4 regions of the Novosphingobium sp. 9 genome follow, and region 2 is predicted to be linked to each of the others. Evidence: riboswitches for the same ligand, from Rfam matches in the RefSeq annotation. Region 2 holds a riboswitch; each other region holds the start of a gene.
What was found. A riboswitch is a leader RNA that binds a small molecule or an ion and turns the genes downstream of it on or off. The one in region 2 is predicted to bind cobalamin.
Positions count from the first base shown of each region.

Region 1: it holds a riboswitch for cobalamin, as region 2 does, so the genes downstream of both, CI805_RS19430 (TonB-dependent siderophore receptor) here and CI805_RS03245 (HoxN/HupN/NixA family nickel/cobalt transporter) in region 2, are expected to answer to the same signal.
Region 3: it holds a riboswitch for cobalamin, as region 2 does, so the genes downstream of both, CI805_RS06090 (TonB-dependent receptor plug domain-containing protein) here and CI805_RS03245 (HoxN/HupN/NixA family nickel/cobalt transporter) in region 2, are expected to answer to the same signal.
Region 4: it holds a riboswitch for cobalamin, as region 2 does, so the genes downstream of both, cobW (cobalamin biosynthesis protein CobW) here and CI805_RS03245 (HoxN/HupN/NixA family nickel/cobalt transporter) in region 2, are expected to answer to the same signal.

Region 1 covers NZ_CP022708.1:1,063,247-1,067,455, forward strand. Annotated here, with positions in the region: gene CI805_RS19410 (heme lyase CcmF/NrfE family subunit) at 1-133, opposite strand, end outside; gene ccmE (cytochrome c maturation protein CcmE) at 130-603, opposite strand; gene ccmD (heme exporter protein CcmD) at 603-746, opposite strand; gene ccmC (heme ABC transporter permease CcmC) at 746-1,483, opposite strand; cobalamin riboswitch at 1,854-2,104, shown strand; gene CI805_RS19430 (TonB-dependent siderophore receptor) at 2,304-3,701, shown strand; gene CI805_RS19435 (TonB-dependent receptor) at 3,677-4,209, shown strand, end outside.
Region 2 covers NZ_CP022707.1:654,800-659,008, reverse strand. Annotated here, with positions in the region: gene CI805_RS03250 (LysR family transcriptional regulator) at 1-462, shown strand, start outside; gene CI805_RS03245 (HoxN/HupN/NixA family nickel/cobalt transporter) at 617-1,648, opposite strand; cobalamin riboswitch at 1,833-2,085, opposite strand; gene CI805_RS03240 (TonB-dependent siderophore receptor) at 2,267-4,209, shown strand, end outside.
Region 3 covers NZ_CP022707.1:1,206,070-1,210,278, reverse strand. Annotated here, with positions in the region: gene CI805_RS06095 (ABC transporter substrate-binding protein) at 1-573, opposite strand, end outside; gene CI805_RS06090 (TonB-dependent receptor plug domain-containing protein) at 632-2,539, opposite strand; cobalamin riboswitch at 2,645-2,874, opposite strand; gene CI805_RS06085 (cell wall hydrolase) at 3,073-4,209, shown strand, end outside.
Region 4 covers NZ_CP022707.1:257,512-261,720, reverse strand. Annotated here, with positions in the region: gene CI805_RS01270 (SDR family oxidoreductase) at 204-962, shown strand; cobalamin riboswitch at 1,217-1,450, shown strand; gene cobW (cobalamin biosynthesis protein CobW) at 1,643-2,716, shown strand; gene cobN (cobaltochelatase subunit CobN) at 2,745-4,209, shown strand, end outside.

The DNA.
Region 1 (4,209 bases), on a different replicon from region 2:
GACGGGCGAGCGCGCCGAAGGCTGCACTCTCCTCATTGTCACCGCCCCGCGCCGACAGCACGCCCGCCAGCAGTTGCAGCAGCGCCAGCGCGGCGGCCATCCACAGGGCAGCAAGGCCCAGTTCGGCGATCATTGCGTGTGTTCCACGAGGTCGTGTGCCTCCTTCGCGCTCATGCTCGCCATCTCGCGCGGCACGTACTTCTCGTCATGCTTGGCCAGCAGTTGCGTCGCCACGAACAGGTCATGACCTGCTGCTCCCGCCTCCATATGCCCTTGCGCCACGACGCCCGATCCCTCGACGAACAGCGAAGGCACGATGCCGGTGAAGCGCACGGGTACCCGCACCTTGCCGTCGGTCACATCGAAGGCCACCGTCACGCCATCGGCCAGCGTGTGCAGCGAGCCGCGCCGCACCATGCCGCCAAGGCGAACCTCCTGATCGGGCTTGGGCGGATGGGCAAGGATCTCTGCCGGAAGATAGAAATAGCTCGCCTCGCTGCGCAGCGCCCAGGCCGCCAGCAGCCCTGCCCCCAGCAGCGCCGCGATCGCCAGCAACACCAGCACCATGCGCTGGTTGCGCGCCTTCAGAGCCGATACCCGCATCAGCGACGGCGCTTGATCTTGTCGCGGCGCGCCTCGGCCCGCTTCATCGTCCACAGCGACCAGGCGACCAGCGCGATCGTCGCGCCCAGCGCCACGCCATAGGCGGCGATCACATAGGGCCAAGCATCGAAGGCCGCGCGCATCAGGCCGCCTCCTCGCCCAGCGCCATGCGGCGCAGGCGCGCATCGGCCTGCCGGTCCGCCAGGATCGCGCGCATCCGCGCCAGCACGCAGGCTGCAAAGATCAGTGTGAAGCCCAGCGTCGCTGCGAACAGCGGATAGAGAAAGATCGGCGCGATGGCCGACTTGCCCAGCGTGATGCTGGGCGGCTGATGCTGGCTGTTCCACCAGATCACCGAATAGTGGATGATCGGCAGGTTCACCGTGCCCACCAGCCCGAACAGGGCAGGCGCCAGCGGCGGCTCACCGCCCACCGACGCCTCATCGCTCGCCCGCGCCAGCGCAATCCACGCAAGGTAAAGCAGCAGCAGCACCAGCATACTGGTCAGCCGACCGTCCCACACCCACCAGGCACCCCACGCCGGACGCCCCCACAACGAGCCCGTCGCCAGACACACGGCGGTAAACACCGCCCCCGGCACCGCGCAGGCCCGCGCCGCCACCGGTGCCAGCGGATGGCGCCATACGACCTGCGAAAAACTCCCCGCCGCAATCCCCGACCACCCCGCCATGCCCAGCCACGCCGCAGGCACATGCAGGAAAATGATCCGCACCGTGTCCCCCTGAAGCCGCTCCGGCGGAACACAAAACAGCCCGAACACCAACGCCCCGCCCGCCAGCACGACACCGCCGATCAGGCACACCGGCAGCAAAACCCGCGCCAGACGCAAAAAACGAGCCGGATTCGCCAAACCGTGCATGCCGGAAGCTCTAGGGGCGGAACTCATCAACGATCTCGATTAATTCTTGCAGGCGTGAAGACGTCATTCACGCCTATCACTTCCCTCGCGCGTGTCGCGGAAAAACTGCGCGGGCCTTCATGGACACAGCGGTCATTCCAGACGAAACGGAGCCCTCCGAAATGTCCGGAAGACTCCGACTGTTCGTAAGATCAGGGCTGGAAAACAGAACTGCCAGCCTCAACCCTGCCAACCTTTATGCCGTGCGCCTGGCTGTTCGGCGCTGCCCCCTGCGGATCGCGAAGAAGGAAAGCGCTGCATCGGTGGATTGCACAATGCCGGTTGCCAGACCGATCCCCACGATCTAGCAAGCGAGCGCCTGCGGTTCATCCGCAGGCATGATCGCGCCGGTGCCCCGAAAGGGGCTTAATAGGGAACGCGGTGAGGATGGCCCCGGCCATCCGAATCCGGGGCTGTCCCTGCAACTGTAAGCGGTGAGCGAGATGCACATGCGCGGACGGGCGACATACCCCCGAGCCGCCAGCCACTGGGCCGGACGCTAAATCCTGCGAGGCCCGGGAAGGCCGTGTTTCGAGCGATGACCCGCGAGCCAGGAGACCTGCCGGCGTTCGGTCGCTCTTGCCTGGGTCCAGGGGATGGCCAGGGCACGGTACTATCCGTCTGAGCGACGACACGTGTGCGGTAGGAACCGCATGGACGGTCGTGCCGGTCGCAAAGGGGCGTCCGGCGGGCACGGCTGTCGCCGTCGTGGGTGCCGACTTTGTCGCTGCCGTGCGCGCGGAGGGTTCCTGCCGGTTCGCCAGACGCCGGGGACTATCCAATGCTGTTTTCCAAGACCCGTCTCGCGCTTTCGGGCGCTGTTCTGCTGCCTGCTTTCGGCGCGACGCTGCCGGCGCTCGCGCAAACCGAGCCGCAGGATACTTCTGCCGAAAATATCCTCGTTCTGGGTGCGAAGGACCGCACCACGCTGACCACGCCCAACGGCACCGGCAGCCGGTTGAACCTCACCCCGTTGCAGACCCCCGCCAGCATTGCCGTGCTCGATGGGGACACCGTACGCGCCCGTGGCGACATGTCGATCGCCGAGGCTGAATCGCGCGCGCCGGGCATCACCAGCGTCGCCAATCTCGGTAACGGCGGCACCGCGCTCGCCGCGCGCGGCTTCAGCGGTCAGGGCTCGGTCCTGCAACTGGTGGACGGCGTGCGCCTCTATCCCGGCGCGGGCACCATCACTTTCCCCACCGATCCGTGGATGGTCCAGCAGATCGACGTGCTCTCCGGCCCCGCCTCGGTGCTCTATGGGCAGGCCGCGCTGGGCGGTGCAGTCAACGTAGTGATGCGCGCGCCCGATGCGCAGAAGACCGAGGGCCAGGCCGAGATCGGCTATGGCTCGCAGAACACCTTCCACGCCGCCGCCGGGATCGGCGGGCCACTCGCGGATCAACTGTCCTACCGCGTCGATGCCAGCTATCGCCGCTCGGACGGCTATGTCGATCGCGGCGGATCGCACAGCCTCGCGCTGTCTGGCGCGCTGCGCTGGGCACCGAGCGACCGCCTGACCGTGACCCTGCGTGACGACTGGGGCGACAATCATCCCTCCAAATACTTCGGCACCCCGCTGATCGACGGCAAGCTCGATACCGCAATCCGCCATCGCAACTACAACGTGGACGATGCCAGCGTGTGGTTCCACGACAACCGCACCACCCTGCGGGTGGACTGGCACCCGTCCAACACGCTGACCTTCTCCAACACCGCTTATCGCCTGACGACGAAGCGGCACTGGCAGGATCTGGAAAGCTACTGCTGGGTCGGCGCCGACGGCTTCTGCCCCAATGGCTACAATGCACAGGCCGCGACACCGGGCACGATCTATCGCACCGACAATTTCGGCATCGACCATGACCAGACCCAGTGGGGCGATCAGGGCAGCATGACGCTGCAAACCCCGCTGACGGCAGGCCTGTCGAACACGCTGGTTACAGGGTTCGACGTCAACACCATCGGCTTCACCCACGGCAACGATTTCGGATCGGACGTGCAGGTGAGCGAGGTCGATCCCTACGCTTTCGATCCCGGTCAGTTCCTCGACACACAGGGTATCGCGCCGCGCTATCGCACCCGCACCAACGAATACGCGATCTTCGCCGAGGACCGGCTGGCGCTGGTGAGCATCTCTCAGTGGTCGGCGGCGTGCGCTATGAACACGATCAGGTGAAGCGCTGGACGATTGCCTATACGAATGACGGCAGCCGCAGCGATACCTTCGTGCTCGACAAGCGGCTGCACAACACCACATGGCGCGTGGGCAGCGTCTATCAGCCGATCTCCACCGTCTCGCTCTATGCCCAGTACGCCACCGGTGTCGATCCTTTGGGAACGCTGACGACCTATTCCACCGATCAGGTCGCCTTCAGCAATGCCACCGGCGATCAGGTGGAAGTGGGTGCCAAGGCCAGCTTCCTGAACGGCCACGGCACCGCGACGCTGGCCGCCTATCGCATCGTCAAGAAGCACCTGCTGGCCCAGCAGACGCTGACCAGCCCGATCGAGCAGGTCGGCCAGCGTTCGGCAAAGGGGATCGAGGCGTCGGTCTCGCTGGACCTGCCGCGCGGCTTCGGGATCGATGCCAACGGCTCGGTGCTGGATGCCCGCTTCGACGATTTCGTTTCGGGCGGGGTCAGCTACACCGGGAACACGCCGCCCAACGTGCCCGAACGCATGGC
Region 2 (4,209 bases):
GCACGGCGGCTTTGCGACCACCGCCGTATCCTCTGCGCCTCGCCCGGCTACCTCGAACGCCGGGGCATACCACAGGCGCCCGCCGAAATCGCCGCCCATGCCTGCCTCGGTTTCACGGGCTATGCCTCGTATCCGGAATGGCGCCTGTCTGACGGGAAGCGGCGCGAAACCGTGGAAGTGCGCGGCGCCCTGCGTGCCAACGATACCGCCGCGCTGCTCGAAGCGGCGCGTGCGGATGTCGGCATTCTGGGGGTCGGCGAATGTATCGTCGCCCGCGATCTGGCGGCAGGAACGCTTGTGCGTGTGCTGCCCGAATGGAGCTTCGACACAGAGGCCGGCATCCATATCGTGCGCCCCTCGGCCCGTCTGGCTCCGGCACGAACCACGGCTTTCGCCGAATGGATCATCGAACGGTTCACGCCCGCGCCGCCGTGGGATGCCCGACTTTCCGGCGAAGGCTGAGGACGCGGGGCAAAGGAAGAGAGGCGCAAGGGGGGGCATCGCGACTTTCCAGGGAAAAGCGGGAAAGTCCGCGCCCTTGCGCCCGAATTGCGCCTACGGCAATGCAAACAATTGCAGGACAATCCTGCATCTGTTGCAGCAATGGGGCGTTTTTCTACCCTTCTGCGTCGAGTCCGCTCCAGCGATAGACCGCATAACTGACCAGCCAGCAGACCACGAACACCGCGATAATGACGAAGCCCAGCGTGTTGAACTGGCCCGACAGCGCCGAAGCCCCGGACCAGACACCACCCGTCAGCCCGAACTTTTCCGACAGCAGCGCCGCCGTCTCGATCGAGCCGATCACCAGCGCGATCAGTGCCGAGATCGAGGTAATGACGATATTGTAGTAGAGCTTGCGGATCGGCTTCACGAAGGCCCACTCGTAAGCGCCCAGCATGATGACGCCATCGGCGGTGTCGACCAGCGCCATGCCCACCGCGAACAGCACCGGGAAAACCAGCACCGTACCCAGCGAAATCCCGTCCGCCGCATGCGCGCCGGACAGTCCCAGGATCGCCACTTCGGTTGCAGTGTCGAAGCCGAGGCCGAACAGGAAGCCCAGCGGCGCCATGTGCCAGGCATGGTTCACCAGCCGGAACACCGGGCGCAGGATACGCGCGATCAGCCCGCGTCCCGCAAGCAACATGTCGAGGTCGTCCTCTTCATAGCTGCCGCCGCGTCGCACCTGCTGGAAACGCTGCCAGACGCCGCGCAGGATCGCCAGATTCATGATCGCGATCACGAACAGGAACGTCGCTGAAACGATCGTGGCGATCACCCCGCCCGATTGCCCGACAGCCTTGAAATCCTCGATGGAACTGGCTGCCAATGCGATCGTGGTCGCCGCGATCAGGACGATGGCGGAATGCCCGATCGCGAACCACAGCCCCACCGTGACCGGGCGCTGGGCGTCCTGCATGAGCTTGCGGGTAACGTTGTCGATCGCCGCGATATGATCGGCATCGACGGCGTGGCGCAGGCCCAGACTCCAGGCGAGCAGCGCCGTGCCGAGCATGACCGGGCTGTGATGGAACACGCTGAAAGCCCAGCCCCAGACCAACAGATTGACGCCTGCCAGCACGGCGAACAGCAGCGTGATACGCCCTCGCAGCGAAACGGAAGGAGGATAGGAACTTGCGACCATGGCGAAACGGGAACCTCTGTCGGCGTCAGCGAACCTGACAGGGGCCTGCCGCAAGCGGTCGACGCGAGACATGCCGGACGGACGCCAGCCTGCGTCCGGCCCTGCCCGGCCGATGCGGCCCCTGCCGCACGTTGCGTCGCTCAGACGGAAGCGTTCCGTGCCTTGGCCATCCCCTGGACCCGGGCAAGAGCGACCGGACGCCGGCAGGTCTCCTGGCTCACGGGTCAAGGCTCGATGCAAGGCCTTCCCGAGCCTCGCACGATTTAGCGTCCGACCCAGTGGCTGGCGGCTCGGGGGGTTCTCGCCCGTCCGCGCATATGCATCTCGCTCACCGCTTACAGTTGCAGGGACAGCTGCGGAATGGGGCACGCGAAAGGCGCCCGCACCGCATTCCCTATTAAGCCTCTTGTCGAAGCACCGGCGCGATCCTGTCCAATGCTGACGTTACCGCCAATATCGAACCTGATCGTACCTATGGTGCCGTATCAATCCGTGCAAGCACCTTGCAGCGAAACCGAAAGGTCGCGCGTCACAAAACTGATATTGACTTGCAGAAGCTATTTCACATAGCGGGCCAACGCGCGGGCGTATAAAAACTGTTTGCAAGGGAATGTACGAATGAAGAGGGTTCTGACCGCCTTGGCCACCGGCGTCGCGACGTGCGCGCTGACCGTCACGGCCCATGCCGATGATGCTGCGGCAACAAGCGACACCGCCAAGAAATCCGAAGAATCGATCGTCGTGACGGCTCCTGCCACCCAGGACATCTCTTCGGCCACCGGCCTCCCCCTCACGATCGCCGAAACACCGCAGGCGGTGACGATCGTAAACCAGCAGCAGATCAAGGACTTCTCGCTGCGCAACGTAAACGACCTGCTCGACCAGGTGCCGGGCGTCAATGTGGAGCGGGCAGAAACGGACCGCACGCAATACGATTCGCGCGGCTTCACCATCACCAACTTCCAGGTCGATGGTGTCGGCATGCCTCTGCTCTCGGGCGGCATCGCCTACGGCAGCCTCGACACCGCGCTGTACGATCGCGTCGAAGTGGTACGCGGCGCCAATGGCATGATGACCGGCGTCGGCAACCCCTCCGCCACCGTGAACTATGTGCGCAAGCGCCCTACCGACACCTTCCAGGCCTCCGTCACCGGCTATCTCGGCTCGTTCGACGATCATCGTGTCGAGGCCGACATTTCCGGCCCGCTCAACTCTTCGGGCACACTGCGCGCCCGTGTGGTCGGCGCGCATGAAGACAGCGATTCCTACCTCGATTACTACCACGTAAACCGCAACGTGATCGGCGCCGTAGTCGCGTGGGACGTGACACCGGATCTCACCGCCACTGCCGGTTACAGCCGCCAGCAGAATAACGCCGATGGCGTGATGTGGGGCACATTGCCGATGACTTATTCGGACGGCAGCCAGATCAGCTACAAGCGCTCGGCCTCCACCGCCGCGCCATGGACCTACTGGAACACCCGCAACCAGAGCGCATTCGCCGAACTGAAGTACAATCTCGGCAACGACTGGTCGGTGAAAGGCACCTACACTTTCAACCGCATCCAGTACAAATCCAAGCTGCTCTACGCCTACGGCTACCCCGATCCGGATACCGGCCTCGGCATCTCGGGCATGACCGGGATCTACCCAACGGACTACAAGCAGGACATTTACAACCTAGACGCATCGGGACCGTTCCAGCTGTTCGGACGCCAGCACCAGTTGGCCTTCGGCGTTTCGACCGGTCGCAACAGCGGGCATGAATACGAAGGCTTTTCGGATACCTATCCCGATTATCCGGCGGTATCCGAAATCGGCAACGTCACCATTCCGGAACCGGACGACTATCCTACGCCCGTCCTTCAGGCCCGCACGATCGACCGCATCACCCGCGTCTATGGCGCCATCCACTGGAATATCACGGATCGCCTGACCGCCATCACCGGGGCTTCGGCCACCTGGCTCAAGTCCACCGGCGACAGCTATGGCGTGGATGAAGCGCGCAAGAACAGCAAGGTCACACCTTATGTCGGCGCGCTCTACGACATCACGCACAATGTGAAACTCTATGCCAGCTACACGGGTATCTTCAATCCGCAGAGCGAGGTCAACGCTGGCAACCAGCGCCTTGCGCCTGCGACCGGCAGCAGCATCGAGGCCGGTGTGAAGAGCGAGTGGTTCGGCGGCAAGCTCTATGCCACGGCCGCCCTGTTCCGTGCGCACCAGAAGAATCTGGCCGAAGCAGCCGGCACCTTTGGCGACGATGATGTCGGCCCGGCCGGCGGCACATACTACGTCGGCCAAACCACCACGTCGAAGGGCTTCGAGGTCGAAATCGCCGGCAAGATCACACCGAACTGGACTGTGGGCGGCGGCTATACCGGGTTCACTCTCAAGACTCCCGACGGCGAGCGCGCGTTCACCTATATCCCGAACCGCACGCTCAAGCTCAACACCACCTACACCATCCCGCAGTTGAACGACCTCAAGTTCGGCGCGAACCTGCGCTGGCAGGACGCGACCCACATTGATGACAGCACCGTGCAGGATGCAGAAGG
Region 3 (4,209 bases), 550 kb from region 2:
CTCGGAAATCAGGGTATCGCTGCCCGCAACGATGCCGCCGGTCTCCCACATCAAGGCAGGGACCTTGCGAGAACCCGCAGGCGGCGCGGCCGCCGCGAGCGCACGATCGATGCGCGCGACCAGTGCCTGGCCGCGCGCGCGGTTGCCGGCGACATCCGCCAGCATCCGCACCTGTGCTTCTGACTGCGCCACACTGGACGCAATGGGAACCGTCACGACCTTTATCCCCAATCCCTCAAGCGCCGTACGGGTGGACGGCGCAAGGAAGGAACTCGCGACCACCACATCGGGCTGCATCGCGATAACTTCCTCGACCGAATTTCCGATGGCGGGATAGCGCCTCGCTATCGCCAGGTCCATCGAACTCGACGCCGGATCGGCACTATAATCGGAAATTGCGCGCAACTGGCCGGGTACGGTCACTTCGGCAAGGATCGCATCGGTGCAGGGATTGATAGAAACGATTGCAGGATAGGCCTTGGCGCGCGGCGGCACGGGTTCGCGGAACCAGTATCCGAACAGCCCGCCACCAAGGCATGCTGCGACGGCAAGCCCCAGCGACAGGCGCAGCACGCGCGCCCGCCGCCGGTCGTGCGCCTCCCCCGGCGCGAGGCGAAGGGAGGCGTCAGGATCACATCGTCACGCGGATGCCGCCGAACACCGAGCGTCCGGCCGTGCCATAATCGGTGACAAGCTCGTACTTCACGTCGGTCACGTTCTCGACCCGAGCAAAGACTTCCACCTTGTCGGTGATCGGCATGGAGGCGCGGATCGTGCCGGTCGCCCAGCCGTCGATCTGCGTGGTATTGGCTGCATCGTTCCAGCTGTCGCTGACCATGCGCAGATCGCCGCCCAGCTTGAGGCCGTGCAGCGGGCTGGTCCAGTCGAGCGAGAGCGTGAGCGCATTGCGCGGACGACGCGCGAGGTCGAGGCTCTCGTTCGCATCGCCCGAGGTGCGGTTGACCGATTTGGTATAGGTGTAGACCGCCTGGGCATGGAGCGCCGGCGAGACCTGCGCGCCCAGCTCCAGTTCCGCACCCGTCGCGCGCGCCTTACCGACATTGGCATAGAGGCCATAGGGGCGCGCTTCGCACTGCTCGTCACCCACGCACGAAACGAAGTCGATCAGGTTGCGGGTATCGCGGCGGAAGCCGGTCAGCGCGAAGTAGAGCGGGCCGTTGCGGTCGCCATATTCGATCCCGGCATCGTAGGACCGGCTGCGCTCGGCCTTGAGCGAGGTATCGCCGTAGTTCGAATAGAGCTGGTAAAGCGACGGGGCCTTGAAGCCCTCGCCATACGAAGCGATCACGCGCCACTGGCCCACAACCGCAACGGAACCGTTGGCCCCGAAGGTCCAGGCGCCGCCGAAGCGCGAATGGTCGTCATAGCGGACGCCCGCCGCCAGATTCACGATCTGCGAGTACCAGCCGAGCAGCGCATGGGCGCTGGAGAGGTTGGCGTGATGGCGCGCATCGTCGCTCTCGTCCATGCGCGACCATTCGTGATCGGCCCCGAAGTCCAGACGCAGGTCGCGCCAGGCGTTCCAGCTGCCGGTCAGTTCGGCGCGGCGGCTCTGGCCATGGGTGAAGTAGCAGCTGTCCGAACCGCAATAGTTGTAGCTCTCGCCATAATAGCGGCGGCGGGTGTCCGACAGCTGGTAGGCGACGCCGAGGCTCAGCGTGTCGCCGGTCCAGTCGAGCGCACCGCGACCGCCGATCTCGCGGGTTTTCTGGTAATCGTCGGTATCGTCGAAGGTGATGTAGCTGGGCGCGGGATAACCATCGATATCGAGCTTGCCCTGCGTGTAACGTCCGGCGAGGCTGGCGGTGAGGCCCGGCATCAGCTCGACATGGCCATGGCCGCCCACGCGCCACTGGTGGAAACCGTCATCCTCGGTGCCGATGGCGGCCTGCGAGATGCCGTCGGTGCGGGTATAGCCGCCGTCGAGCGTGACGCCGTAGGTATCGCCGGACACGCCAGCGCTCATCTGCCCGTCGAAGCTGTTGCGCGAGCCATATTCCGCGCGCGCCTCGACGCCGTTGACATCGCGCGAGGTCACGTTGAGCACGCCGCCGATGGCATCCGAGCCCCAGACCACCGAATTCGAACCGCGCAGCAGTTCGATCTTGCCGATCGAGCCGGTCATCAGGTTGCCGAAATCGTAGCCGCCACCGGTCGCCGCGACGTCCGCCACGCGGATGCCGTCGACCATGACCAGAACCTGCTGCGAATTGGCGCCGCGCACGAACAGGCTGGTCGCCGAACCGAGGCCGCCGTTGCTGGCAATCGTCACACCGGGCAGGCGCTGCAGCACGCGGGTGATGTCGGGGCCCTGCACGCTGTCGATCTCGTCGGCGCCGATCACGTCGATGGGCTGGCCCGCCTTGTCGACATTGGTGGCGCTGCCGGTGGCGAGCACGGTGATGTGATCGTCGCGCACGGCATCGGCCGTGGTGATCGCGGCGTTGTCATCCTGCGCGAAAGCAGGCGCAGCGGCAGACAGGCCCAGCGCAGTGCCGAGCAGCAAAAGGGTCTTCACGTAATAGTCCTCCAAACCTGAACGAATATGCCGTTCATGGCGGAGGCCGCACGCGGGTGCTTTGCCCGGCGCGTGCCCGCTGCATCTCCGGAACTCCCCGTCCGGCGCGGAACGACCGTCATCGGCAGGTCTCCTGGCTCCCGGATCATCGTCGCGCCTGCCGCCTTCCCGGATCGAGGGACGATCCAGTGGCCGAATGGAAGCGCGGGCTCCCCGGTCACAGTTGCGGGGACAGCGCGGGCCTTGGGGACCGATCCCCGCACCCGCTTCCCTCTTAGTCCGCGTGCCTCCCCCCTGAAAGGCGACCCGCGAAAACCCATGACGTGACATGCGCGTTACCGCCCGCCCCGGAATCTGGCAAGCGCGGGCGTGCCTTGCGAGGCTCTCGTTAAGACCTTTGCGCGTATAGCGCGGCCATAAAGCGACACTGTGCAGCTTCGGGACAGGCCGCTGCGCGCAGATGCGCAGGCGCTCCCGAACGCGTATAGGGCGTGCAGACAGCGCGAACAGAAAGCAAAGCGCAAAGAGCAGACGTGACGACCCATTGGCTCCCTCCCGGCCTCGCGCGCAGCGCGTCGCCCGCAAGGATGCTCCCCGAGGCTGACGGCGCCCCTGCCGAAACGCCGGCATGGGAGCCGCGCCCGCGCGACTTCGCGGGACGGGTGGTTCGCGGCACCGGGCGCCGTCGTCAGCGCATCGTGCGCCGCCGCTGGTCGCTGGCAAGCGCCGCGCTCGCGCTTGTGGCGATCCCCGCCTTCGCCGCGCCCGGTGACTGGCAGCCCTTCCGCCTACCCGCCGCCGAGGACGACAGCCGGCAGGTCACGCCGATGCCGTTCGAGACCGCCGCAGGCTCGTTCCCCGGCGCGGCCTTCTATTACCTCGACCTTGCCCCGCCGACACCGCAGATCGGCGACGGCATCCATTCCGATGCAGACCTCGGCGATGGCCTGCCTGGCAGCACCGGCCCGGCGGCACGCTCGATGATTATCGACGATACGCCGCTCGATCACATGCGCGCGCTCCAGTGCCTGACGCAGGCGGTCTATTACGAAGCCGCGAGCGAGCCCGATGCCGGGCAGCGCGCAGTGGCGCAGGTCGTGCTCAACCGCGTGGCGCACCCCGCCTTCCCCAACACCGTGTGCGGCGTGGTCTATCAGGGCGCGACGAGAGCGGGCGGCGGCTGCCAGTTCACCTTCACCTGCGACGGCTCCTTGTCACGCAAACCGATGGCGCTGTTCTGGGACCGCGCCCGCGCCGTGGCCGCTGCCGCGCTGGCGGGCTACGTCTACGCCCCGATCGGCCTCGCCACGCATTATCATACGGTCCAGGTGCATCCCTACTGGGCGGACAGCCTGCATTACCTCGAAACCATCGGCGCGCACCGCTTCTACGCGCTGCAAGGCCCGGCAGGCGGCGCTGCAACCTTTCGCTTCGTCTATCACGGCGGAGAGCCGCTGCCGGTGCCCGGACGGATGGAGACGCCCGCCCAGCAGGCCGCCGATACGCTGGCCTCCGATCCCGTTGCCCTGCAGAAGGCCTATGCCGCGATGGCGCCTGCGCCCGCAGCTTCGGCCAGCCCGGTCGCGATGACGACACCCGCCCCGTCCTCCACACCGCCCTCCCCGCTCTACTCCAGCGAAGTGCGCGCCCGCGGCGGCGAAGATCTGTAC
Region 4 (4,209 bases), 400 kb from region 2:
CCTGATATTTCAATAGATTGACTGACGTTGGGCGCTTGTTGGTCGCTTGTGTCGTGGCTATCGCCCGTTCGCGCCTTGCGAGCAGGAACAGGCAAGAAATCGCCTGCTTCCGACATTCATCTTCGCGCGTCTGCGGCGCAAGGATAGCAGGGTTCCCGAGAGATCGGGCCTTCCTGCTCTGCAAGATGAAAGAGGTTCATTCCATGTCCGAACGCAAGATCGCCATCGTTACTGGCGGTAGCCGGGGTATCGGCCGCAACACCGTGCAATGCCTCGCCGCGCGCGGCGTCGCGACGATCCTGACCTACAATGCCAACCGGGAAGCCGCCGAGGAGGCCGTGGCGCTGGCCGAGGCGGCTGGGGCGCTCGCACTGGCGCTGCCGCTCGATGTAGGCGATGCCGCCTCGTTCGCGGACTTCGCGGGCAAGGTCGGTAAGGCTCTGGCCGCATGGGGCGCCGAGCGGTTCGACTATCTGGCGAATATCGCGGGCACATCGTCCGCCGCGAAGCTGGAGAGCATCACCGAAGCCGAGATGGACGCACTCTACCGGGTCCACCTGAAAGGCCCGATGTTCCTGACGCAGGCGCTGCTGCCGCTGCTGAACGACGGCGGGCGGATCGTGAACATTTCCTCGGGGCTGGCGCGGGTGCCGTTTGTCGGACGTATCGGATATGGCCCAATCAAGGCGGCGGTCGAGGCGCTGACCCGCAATATGGCGGCGGAACTGGGCGATCGCGGCATCGTCGTGAACACCGTGGCGCCCGGCGCTATCGCCACTGATTTCAGCGGCGGCGTGGTGCGCGACAATCCCGAGGTCAACAAGATGGTCGCCGCGCACACCATGCTGGGCCGCGCCGGGACGCCGGAAGACGTGGGGCCGGTGATCGCCGCGCTGCTCTGCGATCCGCTGGGCTGGATCAATGCCGAGCGGATCGAAGTGGCGGGCGGCATGAAGGGGTAAGAGATCGTTTGAAAAATGCCTGCGGGGCATTTTTAGGCGGCACCGGCCCGCGCCCCCACCCTACCACCCGCAGGATACTACCGTTGGGTGGTAGGGTGGGGGCGTGGGCCGGTGCCGCAAAATTCGCGTTCTGCGAATTTTCAAGCGAACTCTGAGAGATCGTTTCAAGAGATTGCGCATCGGGCGGGCCGAAGCGGATTGGCATTCGCGTCGGCCTCGTCTATCCGGGCGTTCGGAGAGCGGGCTCGCCCGCGCTCCGAACAGATCGCGCCGGTGCCCCGACAAGGGGCTTAATCGGGAATGCGGTGCGGAAGTTCGCTTCCAAATCCGCGGCTGTCCCTGCAACTGTAAGCGGATAGCGCGATGCACAGGCTCTCCTTGAGGGGGCGGCCACTGGACCCGCGCGGAACATCTCCGCGCATCCGGGAAGGCGTGCATCAAGCTGTGACCCGCGAGCCAGGAGACCTGCCGGCGCCCCGGTCGCTCTTGCCCAGGTCCAGGGGATGGCCTTGGCACGGTGAAGTTTTCCGTCTGAGCGACGAAACGGTGCGGCTGGGGCTGCACGGTTGCGTGGTCACGGGTGCCTGTCGCGCCCGCCCGTCGTCGCGCGCCGGTCGGAAGCAAGGCTCCCGGCAAGTCCCGCTGCGTGTCTCGCTCAAGGCGCGCGGGAAACTGTTGCCATGTCCGCTTTCGGATCGCCTGCCGCCGCATCTGCCTCTACCGATCTTGCCAAGGTGCCGGTCACCATCGTCACCGGGTTCCTCGGCGCGGGCAAGACCACGCTCATCAGCCACCTGATCCGCAATGCAGGCGGGCGTCGTCTGGCCGTGGTGGTCAACGAGTTCGGCACGATGGGCGTCGACGGCGACATCATCCAGTCCTGCGCGATCCCCGATTGCCCGGTGGAGAACATCGTCGAGCTCGCCAACGGCTGCATCTGCTGCACCGTGGCGGACGATTTCATCCCGACCATCGAGACGCTGCTGGCGCTGGAGCCGCGCCCTGATCATATCCTGATCGAGACGTCCGGCCTCGCGCTGCCCAAGCCGCTGCTCAAGGCGTTCGACTGGCCGGCGATCCGCAGCCGCATCACCGTAGACGGCGTGCTGGCGCTGGCCGATGCCGAGGCGGTCGCCGCCGGGCGGTTCGCGCCCGATCTCGAAGCGCTGGACGCTCAGCGCGCTGCCGATCCGGGGATCGATCACGAGACGCCGCTGTCCGAAGTGTTCGAAGACCAGCTCGCCTGCGCCGATATCGTGCTGCTGACGAAGGTCGATCTGGCGGGGCCAGAGGGCGTGGCCGCCGCGCGCACGGTGATTGCGGCCGAAATGCCGCGCGAGGTGCCGGTGATCGAACTGGCCGAAGGGGCGATCGACCCGCGCGTGATCCTCGGCCTCGAAGCGGCTGCCGAGGATGACCTCGCCGCGCGCCCCTCGCACCACGATGGCGAGGACGAGCACGAGCATGACGATTTCGACAGCGTGGTCATCACAGGGGGCGAGATCGCCGATCCCGAAGACCTCACCCGCCGCATCGAGGCGCTGGCGCGCGATCGCAATATCCTGCGCGTGAAGGGCCATGTCGCGGTGGCGGGCAAGCCGATGCGGCTGCTGGTGCAGGCGGTCGGCGCGCGGGTGCGCCAGCAGTACGACCGTCGCTGGGAGGCAGGCGAGCCGCGCGTCACCCGGCTGGTCGCGATTGCCGAGCGTGCCGATATCGATGCCGAAGCGATCCGCGCCGCGCTGATCGACTGAGCGGGGGTCCGGCAAGGCGAGCAGGCCGATGCACGTCATCTTCCGCGAAACGCACGGGATGGAGGAAACCGCCATCCCGCAGGATCTGGGGCAGGCGCCTGCGGATCTCGTGGTGCTGTCGTTCTCCGACAGCGACCTCGGCGCCTTCGCGGGCGGCTGGCACGCGGCGCGCGATGCCGACCCGGATTTCCCGACGCTGCGGCTGGCGAACCTTGCCGCGCTGCTGCATCCCTTGTCGGTCGATACCTATGTCGAGCGCACGCTGGAGGGCGCGAAGGCGATCCTCGTCCGGCTGATCGGTGGGGCGCCGTACTGGCGCTACGGCCTGCAACAGCTGGAACTGCTCGCCCGCCGTCGCGGGATCGCGCTGGCGGTGCTGCCGGGGGATGGGCAGCATGATGCGCGACTGGAAAGCGCCTCCACTCTGCCGCCCGAGGTGCTGGCGGACCTGTCCCGCCGTTGCGAGGCAGGCGGCGCGGATGCGGCGCGCGGGGCGCTGACGCTGCTGGCGCGCATCGGCGCCGGGTATCGCGGCGAGGTGCCGGAGTGTGTGCCGCTGCCGCTGGCCGGTGGCTGGCATCCGCAGTCCGGGCCGTGCGATCCCGACGATGTGGTGCCTGACGATGTGGCGTCTGACGGGCGTCCGCTCGCGTTGATCCTGTTCTACCGCGCCTATCTGGCCGCGCACGATGTCGATCCTTTCGCGACGCTGCACGCGGCGTTCGAGGCGCGGGGCTTCCGTACGCTCTCGCTTTATGTGCCCTCGCTGAAGGAGCCCACGGCGCGCGCGCAGGTCGAGCGCTGGATCGCGCGCCTGAAGCCCGCCGCCATCGTCAACGCCACCGCCTTTTCCGCGCGCGACGAGACCGGGCATTCGCCGCTCGACGCTGCGGGCGTGCCGGTGTTCCAGATCGCGCTGGCGACCGCCCCGCGCGAAGGCTGGGCAGGCAGCACACGCGGGCTTTCCGCCGCCGATCTTGCCATGCATGTCGTCCTGCCCGAGATCGACGGACGCCTGTTCGCAGGCGTCGCCAGCTTCAAGCAGGCGGGCGAGCATGACGCCGACCTCGGCCTCGCGCGCAGCATCCACCGTGCCGAGCCGGAGCGGATCGCCGCCATCGTCGCGCGCGTTGCCGCTGCCGTCGATCTCGCGCGCACGCCGCCATCGGCGCGCAAGCTGGCGCTGGTGCTCTCGACCTATCCCGGCAAGGCGCAGCAGATGGCACATGCCGTCGGCCTCGATGCGCTGGCCTCCGCCGAGGCGGTGCTGCACGATCTGGCCGAGGTCGGATACGACACGCATCCGGCGGGCGATCTCGCCACGGCACTTCAGACCCAGACCATAACCTGGCCGCTCGCCGCTTACCGTGCTGCGCTGGAAGGCCTCGATCCCGTGCTGAGGGACGAACTCTTCGCCGTCTGGGGCCAACCGGAGACCGATCCGGCGGTGCAGGGTGAGCGTATTCACTTTGCCGCCATTGCCTGCGGCAGCG